DNA from 2 places in the Zhihengliuella halotolerans genome. Region 2 is predicted to be linked to the other one. Evidence: predicted binding sites of a transcription regulator. Region 2 holds the regulator's gene; the other holds the start of a gene.
What was found. The regulator HrcA, encoded in region 2, represses chaperone genes, less so after heat shock. The targets are predictions, from matches to a motif close to TTNGCACTCGNNNNNNNCGAGTGCNAA.

Region 1: the regulator HrcA is predicted to act here: its motif matches at 3,001-3,027, upstream of groES (co-chaperone GroES).

Annotation. Positions count from the first base shown of each region.
Region 1 covers NZ_SHLA01000001.1:479,204-486,229, forward strand. Annotated here, with positions in the region: gene EV380_RS02090 (hypothetical protein) at 1-295, shown strand, start outside; gene EV380_RS02095 (hypothetical protein) at 292-1,632, shown strand; gene EV380_RS02100 (LysE family translocator) at 1,696-2,337, opposite strand; gene EV380_RS02105 (helix-turn-helix domain-containing protein) at 2,334-2,888, opposite strand; gene groES (co-chaperone GroES) at 3,169-3,465, shown strand; gene groL (chaperonin GroEL) at 3,534-5,126, shown strand; gene EV380_RS02120 (LacI family DNA-binding transcriptional regulator) at 5,261-6,319, shown strand; gene EV380_RS02125 (xylulokinase) at 6,477-7,026, shown strand, end outside.
Region 2 covers NZ_SHLA01000001.1:1,037,020-1,044,045, forward strand. Annotated here, with positions in the region: gene lepA (translation elongation factor 4) at 1-991, shown strand, start outside; gene hemW (radical SAM family heme chaperone HemW) at 994-2,223, shown strand; gene EV380_RS04615 (DUF4870 domain-containing protein) at 2,236-2,643, opposite strand; gene EV380_RS04620 (DUF3097 domain-containing protein) at 2,752-3,606, opposite strand; gene hrcA (heat-inducible transcriptional repressor HrcA) at 3,803-4,816, shown strand; gene dnaJ (molecular chaperone DnaJ) at 4,891-6,012, shown strand; gene EV380_RS04635 (16S rRNA (uracil(1498)-N(3))-methyltransferase) at 6,012-6,779, shown strand; gene EV380_RS04640 (GerMN domain-containing protein) at 6,776-7,026, opposite strand, start outside.

The sequences.
Region 1 (7,026 bases), 560 kb from region 2:
CTTTATGGTCCTCCATGGGCTTGATTTGCTGCATGGGCCGATCATGACTTTGGTCGGTCTTGTCTGCGTCGTGGCTGCCTTTGCTGGTTTGCCTATCGGAATTATCGGGTTCTTCTGGCTGCCCCGCTTCATGCTGCCGAAGTGGGTCAAGGAGGACGAAGAGAAAATGGCGCGCGGCGAGGACAAGCTGAGTCAGGACCTGCGCCCCGGCGGCAAGCTCTATGGGCGTCTGGGGCGGCCAGCTGGGAACGCCCCGCACAGGCGCGTCGACGGAGGCGGAAAGCAGATCGAATGAGCTCCACAGAAGCACTGCCCGAGGGGTGGAGCGAGCGCGAGATCGAGAGTGTGCGGCTGATTGCGCCCGAGGCATGGGAGACACTTGAGCCGGGCGACGCAACCTTCGTGCTCGCGCATCCGGAGGCGGAGGGCATGGCGTTCCGGTCGAACGTCGTCGTGCGGGAGAGCGAGTTCGCAGGGTCGCTGGCCGCGTTCGCGGCCTATTCGCTCGCCTCCACCCGCGCCGTCTTCAACAACTGCCACTTCATCTCGCACGACCTCGCCGAGATCGACGGAACCGAAGCGCGCCGGCAGCGCTTCACGTACGACGCCGACGGCTTCAACCTCATCGTCGAGCGGTTCCTGGTGGCCCGCGGCGGTTACGCCCTCGAGATCACGACGACGTCGCCCGTGCACCTGGCCGCCGAAGTACTCGAGGGGAACTCGCTGATCGCCGGTTCGATCCGCTGGGCGCGCACCGGTGCGGTGCCGGGGCCCGGGACGCGCGACGTGGACACCTCCACCGGGGAGCGCGAACCCCGGCACGACGAGTGGCTCAGCGAGCTCGCCGGCCACCCCGTCGAGGACCTCTCCAAGCTGCCCGCTTCGCAGTCCTTCGACACGGAGGGGCCGCTGCTCAGCGACTCCACCATCGCCTTCCTCATCACCCAGTTCGACCGGCACGGCCTGGGCCGCTTCGAACTCATGGCGCACCCGCAGGTCGTCGAGGAGTTCGTGGCGGGCGGCCTCATGGAGCCGGGCGGCGCGTTCACTCCGACGCTCGAGCTCATGCTCGACGCACTGCGGGACCGCGACTTCTCCGTCAAGCTCACCGGGCGCCACCACGGCACGGACACTCGGCTGCAGATCCACGTCGGTGCGGGCCGGGCGTTCGTGCTCGCCGGAGCCCCGGCCGCTGAGATCGTCCACGGGAAGGCGCCGCGCGGGGCGACGCCCGAGGGCAAGGTGCGCGCCGACGTCGTGCCCGTCGAGGGTCTGCCCGCGCTGATCGCGGCGTGGGCCGGGCTCGGCCCCGCCTGGACCGTCGCCGGCGATCTCGACACGTTGACGCACGCGGACTACGAGCGGGGAGTCGACGGGCAGCTGACGGCACCAGCCGGGTGCGACGCGGCCACCGCCAGGCTCTTCGCCCAGCCGTGGTTCGCCTGGAACATGGAGATCGAGAAGACCCCGTTCGCCCGCAGCTGGCTCAACGCCGACGCGGCCGGTCACTACGCCGTCGGTGCGCAGGACGAGGGAACGGTGGCGATCCAACCGGTGCCCGCGCTGCAAGTCTGGGACGTGCTGCTGCAGGAGCTCGGGGCCGCGACGCTGGCCCGGCCCGCCGCGAAGTAGCGGGGCGCCCCACGCCTCGCGGCGACGAACGTCGCGAGGCAACTGGGAGCGGTCTACTCCCGGTCAGAGTCCGAGCCCGGGTGCCAGGACGATCCCCAACACGACGAACAGGGCGCCCAGCACCGCAGTGACCGCCCCCTCGGCGCGTCGATAGGCGGAGACGACCGCGGGCAGGCGCGCCGCGGCGGCGACGAGCAGGAACCAGCCCAGCCCGATCGCGGCCATGACCGCGCCGACGAGCAGGTTCTCCGTCGTCGTCGTGCCCGGCGGCAGGATCGAGGCGAACAGCGCCCCGAAGAAGACGAGCGCCTTGGGATTGCCGATCGTGTTGGTCAGGAAGCCGCGGCGCACCGAATGCCAGACGGGTTCCGGGGCGGCCGTTGCCGCCGCGGCGGCGGAGGTGCCGTCACGCCGTTTCCTCCACGCCCCGCGCAGAATCGACGCCCCGTAGAGGATCAGGAAGACCGCGCCCGCCCAGCGGATGAGGAGGTAGAGCGTCGCGTGACCACTCAGCAGCATCGAAGCACCCGTCAGCGCGGCCGCGAGCCACAGCGTGATGCCCGCGACGACGCCGCAGGCGACGAGTGCCCCGGCTGCGCGGCCGCGGCGCAGGGACGTGTGGAGGACGGCGAGAAAATCGGGGCCCGGCGAAGCCACGGCCACCGTCCACGCGGTGAGCAGGGTGGTCCAGGCGAGCGGGGTCACGGGCGTGCCTGGTCGCCGGAGGAGCCGAGGGAGACGACGACGTCGGCCCCCGCCGGCCCCGCGACGTACCGGTGCAGGCAGTCACCGGCGAACTCGATGAGGTCGCCCGGGTGCAGGTCGTGCGGTTCGTCGTCGGGCCCGGCGCGGAGGCTGCCGGCGGCGACCCGGATCAGTTCGACGGTCCCGGGCGCGTGCGGGACGCCTTGGAAACTCGCCCCGGGCGGCATGGTCAGGTTCCAGACCTCCCAGTCGCGGATCCCGGCCACGCGTGCCAGGAGCTGGACGCTGCGCTCCGCGGGTGCCGCGTCCCGCGGTGCGCGGACCACTCGGGTCGCGCGCTCGGTGCTGACGAGCAGGTCCGTCACGGGGATGGCGAGGGCGAGGGCGAGCCGTTCGATGGTCTCGAGGGTCGGGTTGCCCGTGCCGGCCTCCAAGCCGGACAGGGTCGCCTTGGAGACTCCGGCCTCGCGGGCCAGCCGCGACAGGGAGAGGCCGCGGTGGGTGCGGATACCGGTGACGCGGGTGCCGATGGATTGTGCCCAGGTGCTCATGAGGTGACGGTAACAAGAACGAAGCGTTCAGTACACTGAACGTTTTGCCGCTGCCCGTCCGGCTTGTCGACGCGTCACGCACCCTCCAGGTGATGCGACGCGCCGACCAGAATTAGCAGTCTGCTTGCATGAGTGCCAGTCGTTCCATAAAGTGTGATTAGCACTCGACGCCGTCGGGTGCTAAAGCCTGAGGAACTGCCAACTGGCACCGCGACGACGGTTGGTTACACCCCTTCTGGCCCCAGTAACCATTGGTAACTCACGCAAAGGAGAGAGCCGCATGTCGGTCTCCATCAAGCCTCTCGAGGATCGTATCGTTGTTCAGCAGCTCGAAGCTGAGCAGACCACCGCTTCCGGACTGGTCATCCCTGACACCGCCAAGGAGAAGCCCCAGGAGGGCAAGGTCGTGGCCGTGGGCCCGGGCCGCTTCGACGACAAGGGCAACCGCGTCCCCGTCGACGTCGCCGAGGGCGACGTCGTCATCTACTCGAAGTACGGCGGAACCGAAGTCAAGGTCGGCGGCGCCGAGTACCTCGTGCTGTCTGCCCGCGACGTTCTGGCGATCGTCGAAAAGTAAGTCTTTTACGCGTGCAGCCCCGGCCCGGACAGGTCCGGGGCTGCACGCCGCGCTGAAGGAGTTACACCATGTCTAAGCAGCTCGCGTTCAACGACGAAGCTCGCAAGGCGCTCGAGGCAGGCATCGACAAGCTTGCCGACACGGTCAAGGTCACGCTGGGCCCCCGCGGCCGCAACGTTGTCCTGGCCAAGCAGTGGGGCGCCCCCACCATCACCAACGACGGCGTGACCATCGCCCGCGAGATCGAGCTCGAGGACTCCTACGAGAACCTCGGCGCTCAGCTCGCGAAAGAGGTTGCCACCAAGACCAACGACATCGCCGGCGATGGCACCACCACCGCCACCGTCCTGGCCCAGGCCCTCGTCAAGGAAGGCCTGCGCAACGTGGCGGCCGGTGCTGCACCGGGCGACGTCAAGCGCGGCATCGAGGCCGCCGTGGCGGCCGTGACGGCCCGCCTGGCCGAGAACGCCCGCCCGGTCGAGGGCGAGGACGTGGCCAACGTGGCCGCGATCTCCGCCCAGAACGACGAGGTCGGCGAACTGCTGGCCCGCGCGTTCCACCGCGTCGGCACCGACGGCGTCATCACCATCGAAGAGTCCAACACGACCCAGACCGAGTTGGACATCACCGAGGGCATGCAGTTCGACAAGGGCTACCTGTCCCCGCACATGGTGACCGACCCGGAGCGCCAGGAGGCCGTCCTCGAGGATGCGCTCGTCCTGGTCAACTCCGGCAAGATCTCCACGGTGCAGGACTTCCTGCCGCTGCTGGAGAAGGTGCTCGAGGCCAAGAAGCCGCTGCTGATCATCGCGGAGGACGTCGAGGGCGAAGCCCTGTCCACCCTCGTGGTCAACAAGCTGCGCGGCACGCTCAACGCCGTCGCCATCAAGGCGCCGGGCTTCGGCGACCGCCGCAAGGCCATGATGCAGGACATCGCGATCCTCACGGGCGCGCAGGTCGTCTCCCCGGATCTCGGTCTGAAGCTGGATCAGGTCGGCCTCGAGGTGCTCGGCTCGGCTCGCCGCGTCACGATCACCAAGGATGCGACCACGATCGTCGACGGCGCGGGCTCCGAGTCCGACGTCAACGACCGCGTGGCCCAGATCAAGGCCGAGATCGACCGCACCGATTCCGACTGGGACCGCGAGAAGCTCCAGGAGCGCCTCGCGAAGCTCTCCGGCGGCATCGGCGTGATCCGCGTGGGCGCCGCCACCGAGGTGGAGCTCAAGGAGCGCAAGCACCGCATCGAGGACGCCGTGTCCTCGACGCGCGCCGCGCTCGAGGACGGCATCGTCGCCGGCGGCGGCACCGCCCTCGTCAACGCGCTGGCCGTGCTCGACACCGACGAGACCGTCACCGCCCTCACGGGCGATGCGGCCGCCGGCGTCGGGATCGTCCGCCGCGCCCTGGTGCAGCCGGTGCGCTGGATCGCCGAGAACGCGGGCTACGACGGCTACGTCGTCGCCGCCCGCGTGGCCGATCTGGACCCGAACCACGGCTTCAACGCCAAGACCGGCGAGTACGAGGACCTGGTCGCGGCCGGCGTCATCGACCCCGTCAAGGTCACCCGCTCGGCCCTGCAGAACGCCGCCTCCATCGCGGCGCTCGTGCTCACGACCGAGACGCTCGTGGCCGAGAAGGTCGAGGACGAGGACGCCTGAGTCCCCGTCCGGGAACCGGTTGATTCCGGGTCCTGAATGCTGAACGACGTCGGCGCGTCGCCTGTGAAAGGCGGCGCGCCGGCGTCGTTCTCTGGTTTGCTGGGCTCACCGTGCCCCCGGAACCGTTTGGAATAATGACCACCGTGAACCCAGAACAGCACGCGGCCGAGAGCCGCCCGTCGCGGCGCCCGTCGATGGCGGACGTCGCCGCCGTCGCCGGCGTCTCCCACCAGACCGTCTCACGCGTGCTCAACGAGCATCCGAACGTGCGCGAGGGGACCCGGGAACGCGTGCTCGAGGCCATCGAACGGCTCGGCTACCGGCGCAACCGCGCGGCCCGCGCGCTCGTCACGGCGCGCACGTCCACGATCGGGATCCTCACCGTCGGCAGCGAGTTCTTCGGCCCGCAGTCCACCGTGCTCGCCGTCGAGGCCGCCGCCCGCGCCCGCGGCTACTTCGTCTCCGTGACCTCCCTGGACCGTTACGACGTCGACTCGGCGCTGGTTGCGCTGAACCACCTCGTCGACCAGGGGGTCGACGGCGTCGTGGTGGTCGCCCCGCTCGAGCACGTCACGCGCGCCATCGACGAGACGGCGCTGAGCATCCCGGTCGTGGTCGTCGCCGCGCGCACTGACGTGACGGCCGCCGACCCCGTCCAGTACGTCTACGTGGATCAGCGCGACGGCGCTCGCCAGGCCACCGAGCACTTGCTGGGCCTCGGGCACCGCAGGATCGTGCACGTCTCCGGCCCCGTCGGCTGGTTCGACGCCGCCGAGCGCCTCCGCGGCTGGCGGGAGACGATGGCGGAGGCCGGCTGCGAGGCCGTCGAGGCAGCGGCGGGGGACTGGTTCGCCGCGAGCGGGTTCGGCGTCGGCACGGGCCTCGTCGAGCAGGTGCGCGCGGGGGCCGTGACCGCCGTGTTCGCCGCGAACGACTATCTCGCGATCGGCCTGCTGCGCGCCTTCTGGGAGGCCGGGGTCGCGGTGCCGGACGACGTCTCGGTCGTCGGCTTCGACGACCTGCAGAGCTCCGCGTATTACATCCCCGCGTTGACCACCGTGCGCCAGCCCTTCGCCGAAGTGGGCCGGGCGGCGCTCGACGCGCTGCTGGACGGGGCGAGCACCCCCGGCGAGGCGCGCGTGCTCGCGCCCAGCCTCGTGCCCCGCGGCAGCAGCGCCCCGCCGCGTTCCTGAACCCGCCCGGCGATCCCCGGTGCTCATCCGAGCACCCGTGTTGCGCGTCACGAATTGTGAGCGCTAACATAGGTGATGGAATCCCTGCGGAGGGCGGACGCGCTCCCGGGACGGCACCGATCATCGGTTCCCGCAGCGCGGGGAAAGGACTCACCTCATGGATTCGACGCGCACCGCCGTGCAGGAGGCCATCGCGGCCGGCCGCACCACACTCGGCATCGAGCTCGGTTCGACCAACATCAAGGCCAGCCTGATCGGAGCAGACCACGCGCCGCTCGCCAGCGGCAGCCACGGCTGGGAGAACCAGTTCGAGGACCGCATGTGGACGTACTCGCTCGACGCCGTCGAGGCGGGCCTGCGTTCCGCGTTCGCCGCACTGTGCGACGACGTCGAGTCCCGCTACGGCGTGCGACCGGCGACCTTCGGCGCGATCGGCGTCTCCGCGATGATGCACGGCTACCTGGCCTTCTCCGCGAACGACGAGTTGCTCGTGCCCTTCCGCACGTGGCGCAACACCACCACGGGCGCGGCCTCCGCCGAGCTCACCGAGCTCTTCGGTTACAACATCCCGCTGCGCTGGTCGATCGCCCACCTGCACCAGGCCGTGCTCGACGCCGAGGCGCACGCGCCCGAGGTCGCCTTCTTCACGACGCTCGCCGGCTACGTGCACTGGCGGCTCACCGGGCGCAAGGTCATCGGCGTCGGGG
Region 2 (7,026 bases):
CACCAACTTGAACAAGCCGGCGAGCGAACAGCTGGCCGGCTACGACGAGCCGAAACCGATGGTCTTCTCCGGCCTGTACCCGCTCGACGGGTCCGACTACCCGGCCCTGCGCGACGCCCTCGAGAAGTTGCAGCTCAACGATGCGGCGCTGATCTACGAGCCGGAGACCTCCGTGGCCCTCGGGTTCGGATTCCGCGTCGGCTTCCTCGGCCTGCTCCACCTCGAGATCGTCCGCGAGCGCCTCGAGCGCGAGTTCGGCCTCGACCTCATCTCGACGGCCCCGAACGTGGTCTATCAGGTCATGACCGAGGATAAGGCGACGGTCACCGTCACCAACCCGAGCGAGTTCCCCGAGGGCAAGATCCTCGAGGTACGCGAGCCGATGGTCTCGGCCACAGTGCTGGCCCCGAGTGAGTTCGTCGGTACCATCATGGAGCTCTGCCAGGCGCGCCGCGGGCAGATGGGCGGCATGGATTACCTCTCCGAGGACCGCGTCGAGATGCACTACCGCTTGCCGCTGGCCGAGATCGTCTTCGACTTCTTCGACCACCTCAAGTCCCGTACGCGGGGCTACGCGTCGCTGGATTGGAAGGCCGACGGTGAGCAGGTCGCCGACCTCGTCAAGGTCGACGTGCTCCTGCAGGGCGACCATGTCGACGCGTTCAGCGCCATCACGCACAAGGACAAGGCGTACGCGTACGGCCTCATGATGACCAAGAAGCTGCGCGAGCTCATCCCGCGCCAGCAGTTCGAGGTGCCGATCCAGGCGGCCATCGGGTCGCGCATCATCGCCCGCGAGAACATCCGGGCCATCCGCAAGGACGTGCTCGCCAAGTGCTACGGCGGCGACATCAGCCGCAAGCGCAAGCTGCTCGAAAAGCAGAAGGAAGGCAAGAAGCGCATGAAGACGGTCGGCCGCGTCGAGGTGCCCCAGGAGGCCTTCATCGCTGCGCTGTCGTCGCAGTCTGCAGCCGGAGAAAAGAAGAAGTAGGCGTGCCCTCGACTCTCCCGCTGGGGGACCCGGCCCCGGCCGATGGCCGGCTGCCCGACAGGGCGGCCGCCGGCGCCGCCGACCGGACTTTCTCCGTCTACGTGCACATTCCGTTCTGCGCGGTTCGCTGCGGCTACTGCGATTTCAACACCTACACCGCGTCGGAGCTCGGCTCCGGGGCCAGCCAGGACTCCTACGCAGATGCTGCCGCGCGCGAGGTCGAGTTCGCGGCCGGCGCCTTGCGGGCCTCCGGCATCCCGGGTCGGCCGGTGGACACCGTGTTCTTCGGCGGCGGGACGCCGACACTGCTGCCCGCCGAGGACCTCGTGCGCATCCTGGCCGGGATTCGCGAGGCATGGGGGCTGGCCGACGGGGCGGAGGTCACCACCGAGGCGAATCCGGAGTCTGTGACTCCGGAGACGTTCCGGGTGCTCGCCGCCGGCGGATTCACTCGCGTCTCCATCGGTATGCAGTCGGCTGTCCCGCACGTGCTCAAGATCCTCGACCGCACCCACCGGCCCTCGCGCGTCCCCCTTGCGGTGCAGTGGGCGCGCGAAGCCGGGCTGAGCGTCAGCGTCGACCTGATCTACGGCACGCCGGGGGAGAGCCTGGCGGACTGGGAGACGAGCCTGCGCGAGGCCGTCTCCTACGAACCCGACCACGTCTCGGCCTATGCGCTCATCATCGAAGAGGGCACCAAACTGGCCGCGCAGATCCGGCGTGGGCAGGTGCCCGACATCGACGACGACGACCACGCCGACAAGTATCTGCTGGCGGATCGAGTGCTCAAAGACGCCGGCTTCGACTGGTATGAGGTGTCGAACTGGTCCCGCGATGCTTCAGGCCGCTGCCGTCACAACCTCGCCTACTGGCGCGGCGGCGATTGGTGGGGCGTTGGGCCGGGCGCGCACTCGCACGTGGGCGGACTGCGCTGGTGGAACGTGAAGCACCCGTCCGCATACCAGCAGCGCATCGACGCTCGGGAATCGCCAGCGGCAGGTCGCGAGGAGCCCGACGACGAGGCGCGCCTGCTCGAGCGGGTCATGTTGATGTCCCGGATCAGCGACGGGCTGCAGACCAGCGAACTCCCGGCCTCAGCCCGGCGCGAGGTGGCAGGGCTCATCGCCGACGAGCTCGTCGATGGCCCCGCCGCAATCCGCGGCGCCATCCGGCTTACACTCCGCGGGCGCCTGTTAGCGGACGCCGTCGTGCGTCGGCTGCTCGGCTTCTGAGCCGGGTTTCGCTCAGGCGATGAGGCGGAGGTTGATCCGGTAGCGGTAGGGACGGCCACGGTTGGCTTCAAGACCGGCAATGATGCCGTTGACACTGACGAAAACCCAGATGCCGACGGCGATGATCGCGAAGAAGCCGCCGATGGCCGGCAAGAGTGTCAGGATGTTGCAGATGATCGCGGCCACGGTCATCGGCAGGGTGAAGTTGAAGGCCTCCTTGGCCTCTTGGCTCGTAAACGCGCCGCGGTCCCGGTAGACGTAGTAGATGATGGCGGACGGCACGCATCCGAGGATCGCGCCGAAATGCGCCATCGTGGCCCACTGCCTGTCCTGACTGGGCGTCAGAGGCTCAGCCGCGGGGGAGGAGCCCTCGAAATGCGCATCCGGGCGCTGACCGGGGTCCTTCATCCTCTCGTTCACAAGGTTTCCTTCACTGGGCGGGATTCATCACCGGTCGTATGCGACCGGTTTGCTGTCAAAGTCTAGCCGCAGTCTACGGGTGAACCGCGGAAGCTCCACCGGGGCGAATTATCGCGCGTCGCCAGCGGTGAGGAAATCGATGACCTCTTCGACTCGCCCGAGTAGGCTGGGCTCGAGGTCAGCGTAGGTCGAGACGGAGCCGAGTAGCCGCTTCCAACCGAGCGCGACGTCGGTGGGGGTCACGTGCGGCCAGCCGATGCCGCGCAGGATGCCGGTCTTCCAGTCCAGGCCCCGGGGAACCTGGGGCCATTGCTCGATGCCGATGACGTGGGGCTTGATCGCCTGCCAGACATCGACATACGGGTGACCGACGATCAGGACGTTGCCGGCTGCGCCCGGTGTGCGCATGGCCTCGGCCGCAATCCGGGACTCCTTGGAGCCCGCGACGAGGTGGTCGACGAGGATGCCGAGCCGGCGCTCCGGCCCCGGACCGAAATCGCGGATGAGGCCGGCCAGATCGTCCACCCCGTGCAGGGGTTCGACGACGATCCCCTCCACGCGGAGGTCGTGTCCCCAGACCTTCTCGACCAGTTCGGCGTCGTGCTTGCCTTCGACCCAGACACGGCTGGCGCGCGCCGTGCGGGCGCGGAGATTCTCGACGCGCACGGACCCCGAGGCCGAGCGCTGGGGGGCGGCCGGGGGCGCTTTGCGCTGCGGCGCCGTGAGCTCGACGGGTTCGCCTTCCAGGAGGAACCCGAAGCCGACGGGGAAGGACTTGGTCCGGCCCCGTCGGTCTTCGAGGGCGACGACGAGCATGCCGCCGGATTTCTCGACGCGCACGGCCTCGCCGACCCACCCTGTCTGGACGTCTTCGAGGACCATGCCGCGCTCGATCGAGACTTGGCGGAGCTTCTTGGGTTTCGGCTTGGAAATCTCCTGTGCGCCCCACGAATAATCGAACACGCGACTCCTTCTCGTTGCGAACCCCGCTGATCGGCGGCTGGCGGTGGACCGGGCGGGCCGCGCTGAGGGGACACGGCCGGGACGGCTCGTGTGGGTTCTCACGCCAGCGACGGGGCGTGCACCATGCTAACAACGGGTCATTCGTATTAGACTTAGCACTTGAACGTGTCGAGTGCTAAGTGAGCGGAGGGAATCGATGTCGGAAGCACGCCGTCTCGAAGTTCTGCGAGCAATCGTCGAGGACTTCGTGCATTCGCGCGAGCCCGTCGGGTCGAGGATGCTGCTGGACCGACACCAGCTCGGTGTGTCCGCGGCGACGATCCGCAACGATATGGCGCTCCTCGAGGAGGAAGGGCTAATCGTCGCCCCCCACACCTCCTCCGGGCGCGTCCCGACCGAGCAGGGGTACCGCCGGTTCGTGGACCGCATCGAGGATATCCGCCCCCTCTCCACTGCGGAACGCCGGGCCATCCAGGCGTTGATCGACGGCGCCAGCGACGTCGACGAGGTGCTCGAGCGCACGGTGAGGCTGCTGGCCCAGCTGACCAACCAGGTTGCCGTCCTCCAGGTCCCGCAGTTCAGCAATACCGTCGTCCGGCATATCGAGTTGGTCGGTCTCGGCGAGGGGCGCACCCTCGTCGTCCTCATCGGATCGAACGGCAAGGTTGAGCAGCGGGTGGCTCAGCTCGAGGGCGATGTCAGCGAGGAAGACCTCGGGGTCGTGAAAGCGGCACTTCTCGGCACTCTGGCCGATTCCCGGCTCGACGAGATCCCGGCCCGTATCACCTCGGCGCTGGCGCTCCTGCCCCGGAACCTGCGCGCAGCAGGTGCGAGCGTCGCCGCAGCCCTCCACGCCCTCTCCGATCACGGCATCGTCGACAAGATCGTGATGGCCGGGACGGCGAACCTTGCGCGTTCGACCGGCGACTTCTCGCTGACGATCACGCCAGTGCTCGAAGCGCTCGAAGAGCAGGTCGTTCTGCTCAGGCTGCTTTCTGAGCTCGAGGTCGACACGCGCGGGGTCGCCGTCCGCATCGGACGCGAGAACATGTACGACGGGCTCGAGGAGACCTCCGTGGTGGCCACCGGGTACGGTCCGGACAAGCTGGCCAAGGTCGGTGTGCTCGGGCCGACCCGCATGGACTACAGTTCTTCGATGGCCGCCGTCCGGGCGATAGCCCGCTACCTCTCCCGCATCCTCTCCAGCTAGACACGTCACGATATTCAGGTGCGCCCGACGCGCAGCACCGCAGCAGAACAGTTTGAAAGGACATCGCGAACACTGTGAGCAACTACTACGACGTCCTCGGCGTGGCCCGCGAGGCCTCCGCAGAGGAGATCAAGAAGGCCTACCGCAAGATGGCCCGTAAGCTGCACCCGGACGTCAACCCGGGCGAAGACGCGGCCGAGCAGTTCAAGCAGGTTACGCGTGCCTACGAGGTGCTCTCCGATCCGCAGAAGCGTCAGAACTACGACACGACCGGCGACGAGAAGGGCGCCCCTCAGGGCGGTTTCGGCGGCGGCGGCTTCGGCGGTTTCGGCGACATCTTCGAGCAGTTCTTCGGTGGCGGCGCCCAGCAGGGGCCGATCTCCCGCACGCAGCCCGGCCGCGACGCATTGATCACGGCCACCATCACGTTGCAGGACGCCGTCCAAGGCGTCGTCTACCCGTTGGACATCGAGACGGCTGTGACGTGCAGCGCGTGCGACGGTTCCTGCTGCCAGCCAGGAACCCACCCGGAGACTTGTTCCACGTGCCAGGGCCGCGGTCAGGTCCAGCGTCCGGTGCGTTCGATGCTCGGCCAGATGATGAGCGTCGAAACCTGCCATATCTGCCGCGGCTACGGCAACACCATCCCGAACCCGTGCCACGAGTGCAACGGGCAGGGGCGCGTGCGCGAGCGCGTGACCAAGCAGCTCAAGGTTCCGGCCGGCGTCGCCTCCGGTAACCGCATCCACCTCGGTGGGCAGGGCGAGGCCGGCCTGGGCGGCGGTCCGAACGGCGATCTCTACGTCGAGATCGAGGTGCGCCGCCATAACGTCTTCGAACGCGAAGGCAACGATCTGCACGCCACGATGACCGTCCAGATGACGGCGGCGACGCTCGGCACCGACCTGAAGTTCGACACCTTCGACGGCGAGCAGGACATCACGATCGACCCGGGCACGCAGTCGGGCCAGACCGTGCGTCTCAAGGACCTCGGCGTCCCGCGCCTGCGCGGCGCCGGACGCGGCGACATGGTCATCCACCTGCAGGTCGAGACGCCGACCAAGGTGACCGAGGAGCAGCGCGAACTCATCGAGAAGCTGGCCGCCCTGCGCGGCGAAGAGACCGCGGAGGGCCGGTTGGCCGACCGCGGCAACGTCTTCACCCGCCTACGTGACAAGTTCGGGAACCGCGCCTGATGAGCAACCAGGCGTTCCTCGTCGTCCCGGAGGCTCTTGCGGAGGCGTCTGAAGGCGCTGTCGTCGTGCTGGACGGCGACGAGGGGCACCATGCGGTGACCGTCAAACGGATCCGAACCGGCGAGTCGATCGACCTCGTCGACGGCCGCGGCCGTCGGGCGTCGGCGACCGTGGCGTCCACCGCCAAGCGCAGCCTCGAAGCGCGCATCGACCGTGTCGTCGATGAACCCGCCTCCGGCTGCCGCATCATCCTCGTGCAGGCCCTCGCCAAGGGCGACCGCGACCTCCAGGCCGTCGAGGCCGCCGTCGAGCTCGGCGCCGCCGGCGTCGTTCCCTGGCAGGCCGACCGCAGTGTCGTGCGCTGGCAGGGCGAGAAGGCCGCCAAGGGACGTCAGAAATGGGAATCGACCGTGCGCGCGGCCGTCAAACAGTCACGGCGTGCCTGGCTTCCCGAGGTGCTGGCCCCGGTCTCGACGCGTGAGCTGGCGGATTTCATTCGGCACGACGACGGCCGGCTCGTCCTGGTGATGCACGAGGAAGCGGCCGAGCCCCTGGGCGAACGCGTCCACTCCGCCGTCGCCGAGGGGCCGGGCCCTGCGGAGATCATGCTGATCGTGGGCCCGGAGGGCGGGATCTCGGAGGACGAGATCGCCAGGCTGCGCGCAGCCGGCGCGCGCCCCGTCGTGCTGGGGAATCACGTGCTGCGCTCGGGCACGGCTGGTCCGGCCGGAATCGTTCTGGCCCGGCACCTGACCGGTCAGCTCTAACCCTCGCCGATGGTGAAGTGCTTCGTGTCGGCGCCGTGTTCGGCGCCGTCCGAGCCGATGCCCCACACTGTGACCTCGTAGATTCCGGGGGGCAGGGGGATCGAGGCGCTGAAGGCCTCGCCGTCGAGCTGATCGCGCTCGAACGTGCCGTCCGCGACGACCTGCTCCGGGTTCTCAGCCTCCGCGACCTTCCAGTGGAGGCCGCCCGGGTATTCTTCGGCGACGCCGTTGAGCGTGGCGGAGTCCG